DNA from 2 places in the Lachnoclostridium sp. genome. Region 2 is predicted to be linked to the other one. Evidence: riboswitches for the same ligand, from Rfam matches in the RefSeq annotation. Region 2 holds a riboswitch; the other holds the start of a gene.
The links. A riboswitch is a leader RNA that binds a small molecule or an ion and turns the genes downstream of it on or off. The one in region 2 is predicted to bind nickel and cobalt.

Region 1: it holds a riboswitch for nickel and cobalt, as region 2 does, so the genes downstream of both, RTP52_RS07190 (cation-translocating P-type ATPase) here and RTP52_RS04295 (hypothetical protein) in region 2, are expected to answer to the same signal.

The regions. Positions count from the first base shown of each region.
Region 1 covers NZ_DAMADT010000007.1:118,025-123,566, forward strand. The annotation lists gene RTP52_RS07190 (cation-translocating P-type ATPase) at 1-2,230, opposite strand, end outside; NiCo riboswitch at 2,345-2,450, opposite strand; gene RTP52_RS07195 (MATE family efflux transporter) at 2,687-4,009, shown strand; gene RTP52_RS07200 (metal-sensing transcriptional repressor) at 4,043-4,321, shown strand; gene RTP52_RS07205 (hypothetical protein) at 4,540-5,542, shown strand, end outside.
Region 2 covers NZ_DAMADT010000004.1:28,023-33,564, reverse strand. The annotation lists gene RTP52_RS04305 (pectate lyase family protein) at 1-1,897, opposite strand, end outside; gene RTP52_RS04300 (hypothetical protein) at 2,121-3,377, opposite strand; gene RTP52_RS04295 (hypothetical protein) at 3,343-3,789, opposite strand; NiCo riboswitch at 3,884-3,984, opposite strand; gene RTP52_RS04290 (YitT family protein) at 4,144-4,776, opposite strand; gene RTP52_RS04285 (MerR family transcriptional regulator) at 4,950-5,542, shown strand, end outside.

The sequences.
Region 1 (5,542 bases), on a different contig from region 2:
TTGTACGAGCCAAAGATGCATTATCCTCATTTCCTGCAAGAACTGTAAAATATGTTGCAAATGAAGAAGCAAAAATCACAATACCCTGAACAACGCTCTTTAACAGCATTTTAATATTCACAAGTTTTTCTTTTGGATTACGTGGTTTACGCTCCATAATATCCGATTCAGCAGGTTGTCGCTCTAAAACAATCGAACAGGTAGGATCAATTACCAATTCAAGCAGAACTACATGAAGTGGTAATAAAAATAGTGCAACTGGTGCTATACCAAGCATAGGGGCTAGGAGTGAAGCAAATGCAATTGGGATATGAATCGTAAAGATATAGCCAACTGCCTTACGGATATTATCGTAAATTCTTCTTCCATCCTTTACCGTTTCTACAATTGTAGTAAAATTATCGTCCATTAAGATAAGGTCTGCAGCTTCACGAGAAACCTCACTACCACGTTTGCCCATAGCGATCCCGATGTCTGCATATTTTAAAGCAGGTGCATCGTTTACACCATCGCCTGTCATTGCAACTATTTCTCCGTTATCCTTAAATGCCTTTACAATTCGCATCTTATGTTCTGGTAAAACTCTAGAGAAAATACTAACATCCTTAACCTTCTTACGAAGTTCTTCGTCCGTCATTTTACTTAGTTCATCACCTGTAATAATTTTGTCACTGTTTGGCATACCAATTTTTTTAGCAATAGAAGAAGCAGTAATTCCATTATCACCTGTAATCATAACAACACGAATACCAGCTTTGTTACAGACAGCGATATCTGCTTTTATACTTTCTCTTGGTGGGTCTGCAAGACCAATCAGTCCAAGGAAGGTTAGGGAGCAATCGGTAATTGTCTTTGGGATCTCCTCATCAGTTTGTGGTTTCATAGTTGCAACTGCAATGACACGAAGTCCCTCTTTTGACATCTCACAGATTTTTTTCTCACAGATTTCTAGTTCCACATCAGTTAATTTACATATAGTTAAAATACGTTCTGGAGATCCTTTTGCAGCAATTATAATTTCACCATTTCTTCTCCAAACATGCCCCATCATCTTTAGTTCATTCGTAAAAGCATATTCGGTGATTAGTTCACCGCTAAATAAATGATCTTTGGTAATGCCAAGACTGTCACAGTGAGATAGCATCTCTTTTTCCATTGGGTCATAGACATCAGTTTCGCAACCAAGCCCCATTGTTTCACATAAAGTATGTGTATCACTGTCCATGGCCCAAGTGTCTTGTACTTTCATTTGGTTCATTGTTATTGTACCAGTTTTATCTACACACAAAACGGATACAGCCCCAAGAGTCTCAACAGATGGAAGTTTACGTACCAAGGATTGTTTTTTTGCCAAACGCCAAGCACCCATAGAAAGAAAAACTGTTAGAATAACAGGAAATTCCTCTGGAATCATTGCCATTGCTAGCGTAATACCAGACAGTATGCTTTCAATAATTCTTTCACCGATTTCATGATCAGGAATATTAAAATAAGTGAAGATACCAACAAGCGTTAGTAGAATAACTGCAATACCTGCACAAAGCTTAACAAGACTTCGTGTCTGCTTTTGAAGTGGTGTATCTTCATTGGGTGCTAATGCAATATTTGCTCCGATTTTTCCGTATTCGGTTTTAGTACCTATTTTATCGACCAAGACAGTTGCAGTTCCCTGTGTAACAAGTGTACCAGCATAGCAATAATCTTTTCGCCAATAGTCAGATGTAGCTTCAGCATTTTCGGTATTCACCTTCCAAACGCCCTCTGCCTCACCAGTCAACGATGATTCGTCCACACAAAGGTCATTGCATTTAACGATAATACCGTCTGCTGGAATTTTAACACCTTCATGAATCATCATAAGGTCACCTGGTACGAGGTCTGCACTTGCAATGGTGGTTTCCTTGCCATTACGAATAACTGTAACATGCGGGGCAGTTAAGTCTTTTAGTGCATTTAATGTTTTGTCTGTTTTCCATTCTTGAATGACATCAATGCTTATAATACCAATAACGAAAATTAGCATTACAGCACCATCACGAGGTTCTCCAAGAATGAAATAAATAATTGCAGCAACAATTAGGAGCAAAAACATTGGCTCACAGATAATATGAAAAACCTTTTTTATAAAGCTTTCCTTCTTTTGCGGTGTGAGTTCGTTTTTACCGTATTGTTCCTGCAATATTTTTGCTTCGGCAGAGGTTATTCCTGCCATGTTAACTTTGTTTGTCATAAAAGTTACCTCCGTTTTTAGCCTTCTGGCATTCGTTTGATAGCTCTATGGCACTTCGTTCCTCAGTTATGTATTCCAAAAAAGGGTATAAAAAATCACACCTATGGAACACATTACTGTCCCACAGATGTGAATTAAAATTCAATCTGTTGCCGCAATTAGCGGCCCAGCCCCATGACTTTAAATTAATAAAGTTCATCGCCTGCTCAGTTTGTACTGTTGATCGCGCACTCGAAATGAATGTAATGCAGTGCAAAGAGTTCAATTGGATTATATCATACGCAATATTCTATGTCAATGCAGTTGTGTAAATAAATGTAAGTATAGGCGGATACTCGCAATCCGCTTACGTTACTTTCCCTATGAGGTTAAATATTTATTGATTTCATAACTGAATTATGATATAAACTTTATATCCCCCTATGGGGGTTAATTTAAATCACTGGAGATAGTAAAATGAATGACAAATCTAAAAACTACTTAAAAATTATTGTTTTTCTTGCATTCCCAATCATTATTGAGAATATATTCCAAACACTGTTAGGCACGACAGACACTTACTTTGCAGGTAAATTGAACGATAATGCAATTGCTGCTATTGGTGTCACAAATCTTATCATGAATATTTTTATTGCTTTTTACACAGCTATCAGTGTAGGTGCTTCTACGGTGATTTCAAGGTTCATTGGTCGTAATGATAATCAAAAAGCAGGCGATGCAATTAAACACTCTATCATATTAGGAATGTTAATTGGTACTGTAATTGGAGTTATAAGTCTAATATTTTATAAACCTATTTTACAGATTTCTGGTGCAACAGAAGAAGTTATGGAGTATGCAATACCTTATTACATAATTGTCGCAGTTCCGTCGATTTTCCTGTGTTTAACACAGATATTATCTAGTTGTTTTAGAGCTAGAAAAGATACTAAAACACCTATGCTTGCAACTGGGGTATCAAACATACTTAATATCATTTTAAATATTCTGTTTATTAATCTAGGATTAGGAATTGCAGGGTTGGCATTAGCTACAACAATTTCAAGAATTATTATAACAATCTTTTTATATTACAAATTAATACATCAAGATTCCAGTTTCAAAATAAAGCTTAGAGGTTTTAAAATAAACCATGAAATACTTAGGTCTATTTCAACTATTGGTATTCCCGCTGGAATTGAAAAATTAATTATGCGAATTGGCCAACTTGTTTATAATGGGATGATTATCTCATTAGGAACCGCTTCCTATGTAGCCCATAACATTGGTGGAAGTATTGAGGGATATTCTTATATACCTGCATTTGGGTTTGGTATGGCTACAGCAACTTTAGTTGGAATAAGCTTAGGTGAAAATGATGTAAATAAAGCTAAAAAAATTACTTTTGTATCAAATTGGATAACAACAGTTATTATGGTTTTCATTGGAATCCTATTTTATATATTTGCACCACAGTTAGCATCTATATTTACAGATACGATTGAAATAAAAGAAAAGGTAGTTATGGTACTTCGATTGATTGCATTTTTCCAACCGTTTGCAGCTTTGACACAAATAATGACAAGCGCATTGCAAGGAGCAGGCGATACCAAGTTTCCTATGTATGCAACTTTAATTGGCATTTGGGTAATACGAGTAGGTATTGGTTATCTATTGGCTGTTACTTTTAATCTCGGATTATTTGGTGTGTGGTGCGGATATGCAATGGATATTACAATAAGAGGTATCCTTTTACTTATTAGATTTTTAAGAGGCAAATGGCAAAAAATCATGATATAATAGATATCAAAAATAGAAACCTTGGAGGAGGGTATGAGTAAACATAAACATTCCAATGAAAGTAAAAAGGCAGTGATTAATCGTCTTTCTAGAGCGATAGGGCATTTAGAGTCTGTTAAAAAAATGGTGGAAGAAGATGTAGACTGTAGTGAAGTATTAATTCAATTATCCGCGGTAAGATCGGCAATTAATAATACTGGAAAAGTAATATTAAAAGAACATATTTCCCATTGTATAGTTCATGCGATTGAAGAAGGGGACGAAGAGGTTATTCAAGAATTAGATAATGCAATAGATAAATTTATCAAATAATATTTGCACACTATGCTTTACTGGAAGTTTTGATGAAACTACATAATAAAGTCTAAAGATAATCTATAATAATAATTTGCAAAAATAATAGGCATGTTTACTAGTGAGTAAAACTACCTTTATTCTTTTGAATAAAAGAATATGATAGATAAAATTATAGTTATATCAGATGCTTTTATATGATATATTGTTTTTAAGACCAAGATGGATGGTAACGTATGGTGTTACGTAATAATATTAAAATTCTTTTTTCATTATTAATTGTTCTTTGTATTATTTTTGTTTGTTATAAAACTATTGGCAATAAAAAAAGTACCACAATAAAAGAGGCTTATAATATTGCCTATAATGAGGTGCATAAAAAAAATCCACGCGTGTTATTAGTCTTAATAATTAGTACTGATTCAATATTAAGTAAAGAAGAAAATGATGCGGGGAAAAATGGGAGAAGAAACTCATGGAATTTAATCTTCGCAGTACCTAATTCTTCCGAAAGTTGGGTAGTTACAATTAGAGATCATAAGGTAAGGGATTTGGTAAAAGGGATAGGGCTTTATGATAGGAAAGATTTAATAGATAAAAATGAATTTACCATCGATTCAAAAGAAGCTTTAAAAATGGTAAAAAAAGAATATGATATAAGACCCGGTGAAATATGGGCTATAGGTTATCATTTTAAAATAAGTAAAGAAGATGGGGAAGTTGTACTACAAGTTGTATGCAGAGATAATAAAGATAATTTTACAAAATTATTTGTTGATGCAAAAACAAAGAAGATTACAGATGCTTTTCACAAAATTCCAATAGGTGGTGGTATCTTTAATGGAAATACTGATAAAGCTTTAGTTGATATTTATAATATAGAAGGTATTGCAAATACAAAAAATAGTAACACTTTATATGCTTGGGGATTTAAAATGATAAACATCATTCAATATAATTCGATTTTACTAAATAAAAGTAATAACGATACTGTATGGAACGAGTTATCAATTCAAGAAGATATAAAAAATGTCCTTCCTATAGAAGATGATGACATATTAATTGTTTGCAATCAAAAGATTTATAAATATAATTCAAAAGAGCTTTCAAGTATATTAGAAACAAAAGATCAAATACTTAATTCATTTCATTATAATGATAAATTATATTTTCTAACTAATTCAGAATTGAATATTTCATCTGATAAAGGTGAATCATGGAAAACAATATTACTTCCAG
Region 2 (5,542 bases):
GTGTATCGGTTTCCATTTTTAAACATTCCGTAAGAGTCATACCATTGTATGTAACGGTACCTTTATTGTTCGCCAGATTAGCCAATCCTGGAAACAAATAGAAAGAACTTGTAAGTTTTTGTGTTGTAAAATTATGTGAATAATCTCCCCTAATTGGTGGCTGTGTTGGTGCTATCGTTGGTTCTATTGGTGATTGTGTTGGTACTATGGTTGGTTCTTCTTTTTTGTCTCCTAATCCACCAACGGAAACTAATTGAGATGTATAATTCTTAATTTCTGCTTGTAACTCAGTAATAATTTCATAATTCGTATCTTCCGCTTCACTCAAAGTCCATTGAAAATCTCCACCGTTAATACGTCCTGCATAAGATTCAATCTTAGCTTTCGCTTCTTCTGCAGAATCTACGGAATATGGATATCTTCTACTAGGATCGGTATCAAAGTTATTGTATCTTGTTCCTCCTTGTACGGTTACAACATCAGCTGGGATTTGCTCCTCTCTGCTCTTCACTGTATAGGCATCAATTTGTCCCGCGTCTGGTGTTGTATCTTGATTTACAAATCGTTCCTGACCAATCATATAATTTCCAAATTCTTTAATAATACCGCCATTTTCTCCAGAGAAAGTTCCCTTATTGGTATAGTTACCTGTATTAGGATCATATTTATCGGTACCTTGGCCAGAAGAAAGCATTGGGTATTGGCAATTCCTAAAATAATTATTCTCTACAAATGCAGAAGCTCCCATTGCAGCTCCAATACCGTATTTTGATACGCCATCAAAATAGTTATTATAGATGTGTATACTTCCAAGTCTGATTCGTGGGTGACGTGAATCTGAATGGTCAAACCAATTATGATGATATGTAATAAAAAACTCTTGGGTTTCCGTCATTCCTGCTAGACTAGACTTACCCGAATCCCAGAAGTGGTTATAAGAAACCGTTACATTGGTGGAAAAACCTTTGATATCTACGGAACCGTCTCCCTTAACCTGGTCTGAAGCACGCCCTGGTTCCCCATAAAATAAATCATTGTTATGAACCCATACATTCTCATTTTTAGTATCCAATGAAATTGCATCATCACCAAACCACATGATTCCTAAGTTTCTAATCTCAATATTTTTACCTTCACGAACTAGAATACCCCAGCCATAAGCTGTTGCATCGTCTCCGATACCTTCTAATGTCACGTTAGATGTTTTCTTTATATTTAATAAAGAGCCACTTACTCCAGCGGGAGTATCTACTTTACCAATTATACGAATGATAAGAGGCCTTGTATCTTTCCCTTTTTCTCTCTTTAGCATGATATCAGCAATACCAGTACAAGTCTCAGAACTAGAGCCTGTTATTACATCTAAAGTAACAGTATCTTTGTTTTTATTGGTAAGATAAATAATCTGTGCGCCGTTTCTTACAGTTCCATCATTATTATATCCACCGGAACCAGTTTTGTAAGTTGAAAACTCTGAAAATGCAAATCCTTCTCTTGTATGTGCCGATACAATTAAAGTATCAGTTACCGCTGCACTCTCCTCAACTTCTATCCCAGATACAACAGGGACAATTTTAAGAACATAAATACCTTCCGAAAGCCCTACGGCATCAGCCCTATAGTAAGTTGGATATTCTCTAATTAATTCATTGTCTAACTTAACATAAGCAGTATCCGCTTCATTAGCATTCTTAACATACACTACATATCCGTCTACCCCGTCCATAGGCATCCACTTCACGTATGCAGATTCTAACCATCCACTACTTTCGATAAGGACAATGTTAGTACTAGATGCTTTTGCAACCAGACTAAGCGGCGATGGAATAATTGTTGTTAGCAACATTAATGCAGCTAAGAACATTGCTATCCGCCGTTTCAAATTTAACTTTTGCATTGAAACCCTCCTATAAATACATTATTAATCATTGGGACAAAGTCTAGTATAAAGGCTGACATGCTGTCATAGTCAACCTTTAATTCGTAAATGAAATTGTAAATATAGGAGTAATATATAGGAGAAGGCTAATCTAGCATAGCCTTCTCCTAAAAAATGTCCTGTATCTAGTATCGAGGCGGGTTCCAAAGGTACCTCGCTTCAACACTTGGCATATAACCAATTACTCCTTTGCGTTTGCTTCGCGTCCAACCGAAACATTATCTTTTGTACGATCACTAAGTGCTGGTACTGGATGATCCGTATCTTGATAACGATAATCCTCACCCTTAGAATCTATATAGGATTGTATCACTATATGCGTTGGCACTTCTTCCACTGGCTCATTTACAGCCTTCTGGAATTTGAAGAAATTCTCATCACTACTTAAGGAAGCTACATTTACATACTCTTCTTTTTTGGATGTGTTATGAACGGTATTTGCAAGAATATCACGTACATATGCTTTATTCTCGTGTAACGTTAATAGTTGAGGGAAATTACCATCTGGTATTACTTCCTGCCAATCTTTTTTCTCATATTTCTTTAGCATGTCTGCTGCCATATGAAGATGAGCAACTTCCTGATGAAGATGCTCTTCCCAGATACCTTTGATATAAAGGTCAGTTTCATCCTCAAAGCAAGAATAATAAAGATAACATTCGGTATACTCATGCATAAGCAAATTTTCTAAGAATGTTGTCTTAGTATCTAATAAACTACCATATTGAGTAACATGCTGTTCCTCAATTAGTCCTATTTCTTGATACAACTGTCTTCCAAGATCATCATGATCATATAAAGCAGCCACATTCATATAATAGTTCATCGTCTGCTGTTCTGCCGCTGTAATAATAGCTACATTTAGCTTCGTAATTGGGGTAGCCGATTTACAATTAATAAAAAATCTCACATTATCAAATGGATAACGATGCTCAGAAATGGTAGGACGACCTGGCATAATCTCAGCATAATTGCCAACCAATTCCTCTGACTTAACCCCCATCGTAGCCTCTAACAAATCCGAATAACGATATAAATGGTCAAAGTCTTCTAGCAATGCAAAATCAAGAGCAGCTTTTACATTCTTATCTGGCTCTCTCTTCGCTAACTCAGCGGTAAGATCAACCGCTAGCTGCTCATAGCTTATGGTATGCTCTAAAATTGTCTCATCCTTAGGTTTTAACGAAGCGATAGCTTTTTGTTGTTGCTGTTCCACTCTTCTTATCAATGCTAAGTCTCTACGAATATCATTATTCGGACAGTTTCTCTGAGTTTGGTGTCCAAACCAAACAGATTCAAATTCTGTTCCATTCATTAAGATAATTCTGGTTTTCGTATATGGACTTACCTCATGTTTATTATAAGGTCTTAAGTAGATTCCACTCCAATTTTTAAAAGCGGAGTCAACAGATTTCGGTTTTTCTTGAAACGGGTTCATTTACAATCTCTCCTTTCTTGAATGCTAGGCGGTTAGTTAAATATAGACATTCAAGAAATAATGTTCCCAAATTAACCCATAATATGTACATCTTTTTTGCGAAAGGTATCAATATACCGGGGATTTTCTTTAAGCAATTTTCTGTAGCATCCCAGATAATAAAATTAGCATCATTTGTGGATACATTGGCTTCTTTTAAAACCTTAAACCAAGCTATATAAAAAATAACCATGAAATAGCTGGATTTATGTTCTCCTATATCAGGAACTACAGGCACTATTTCATTCAGTTTATTATTTACGCCTTTTTTAAATTTTTTATAGAAATCAATTCCATACTTTTTAATATAGTACTGTTTGTTTATGTTCAAAACGACATTGCTCATAGCTTTTATAGATTTAACATTATTCATAAAAACGCTCCTTTCATAATAGCAGTCAGAATGATTTCTTTATTTAAATAATATTATTTTATGTACAAAAAAAGCACATCTATGGGAACATACTTACTGTCCCACAGATGTGCATCCATAATCACCTGCTGCCATAATTAGATGGCCCAGCCCCATGACCTTAAAAAGGTCCATCGCCTGCTCAGTCTTTACTATTTGTATCTCATTAAGAACATATTACAATATAAAGATACTAAATTATTATATCATGAGCAATCATTTATAGCAATTTGGCTTTATTTTATATACATCAATCATTTCCGTTCGATTATCTATCTGACTATCGAACAACTGCAAGAAAAGCAGTCTTGATACCTAACAGGTAGCTACCTCTTTGTTATCCTTTTTTTTGTCCTTGTGTATAAGTCCTATTATATACGAGGATAAAGTAACAGTTATCAAAGAATAAAATATTTTTTGTACTGGTATATAACTAAGTGACAATAATAGTACAACAAAATCAGTTGCAAAATATGCTTTTGAAATATTACATCCAGAAAGTTTAGCAATTATCAATGCAAGGGCGTCATCACCACCGGAAGCGCCACCCATACGAACTACAAGACCAACACCGATACCAACAAATAATCCACCTAATATAGCTGCAAGCAATGGTATACTACTTAAATCAGGAATAATAAATCCAATATGTTCAAAAATATTATAAAAGAAGGAGAATCCTACACTAGCAATCAAAGCATTTTTTAAAAATTCCTTACCCAATAATTTAAATCCAATAAAATAGCATAAGGAATCTAAGAATATCCCTGTGATTCCTGGAGAGAGTCCCGTCCAATGTTTTAATAATAAAATCATTCCAAGTACACCGCCCTCCGTAATATTACTTTGGCTGTGTATATTAAATAATCCAAAGGCTAATATAGCAACTCCTAATAAAAGAATGCCATAATGCTTGATTGCATCTTTTCTTATGTTAAATTTCTTCATTTCAACCTCCACAAAACTGATTAATTTCTTTCCCTATTTATTTCATATGCAATTCAATGAAACTTTCTCTGAATAAAATAAGAAAGCCATACGTATGACTTTCTTGACATGATATACTATAAAGGATATAGTAACTATATTGTCAAGAAAAATATTGGAGGTTTTTATCATTCATGAATACGAAGTTTACAGTCGGTGAAATTGCTAAATTGAGCGGACTATCCAAGCAGACCCTTATCTACTATGATAAGGAGGATGTATTTAAGCCAAAATTAGTTGACTCCAATAATAACTACCGTTACTATACTGCAGATCAAATCGAAGTATTAGATAGCATACTAATACTTAAGGAAATTGGATTATCCTTAAAGGAAATCAAAGATTTTATGAATCATCGTAACAGCGATAATGCCATAACCCTACTAAAAAATCAGCAAAAAGAAATAAAACAAAAGATAAAACAGCTTTCTTTAATCGAAAATAGATTGAATTATAAATTAAGAACTTTGCAAGAGTTTGACCGTGTCAATGAGCGTGTTCAGATAACTACATTAGAAAAAACGGAATATTTTGCAATAGAACCGGTAACAACTCCTAACGGGCTATTAGAAGTTGATTTAGCCATAAAAAGACTGTTAACGAAAGCGAATAATAATAACTATCCATATTATTATCAAATAGGTGATATGGTTTCCAAAGAAAATCTATTATCAGGCAATTTTATCTGTTTCGAATTTGCATTTCTTCCACTGCAAATAGCACCAGA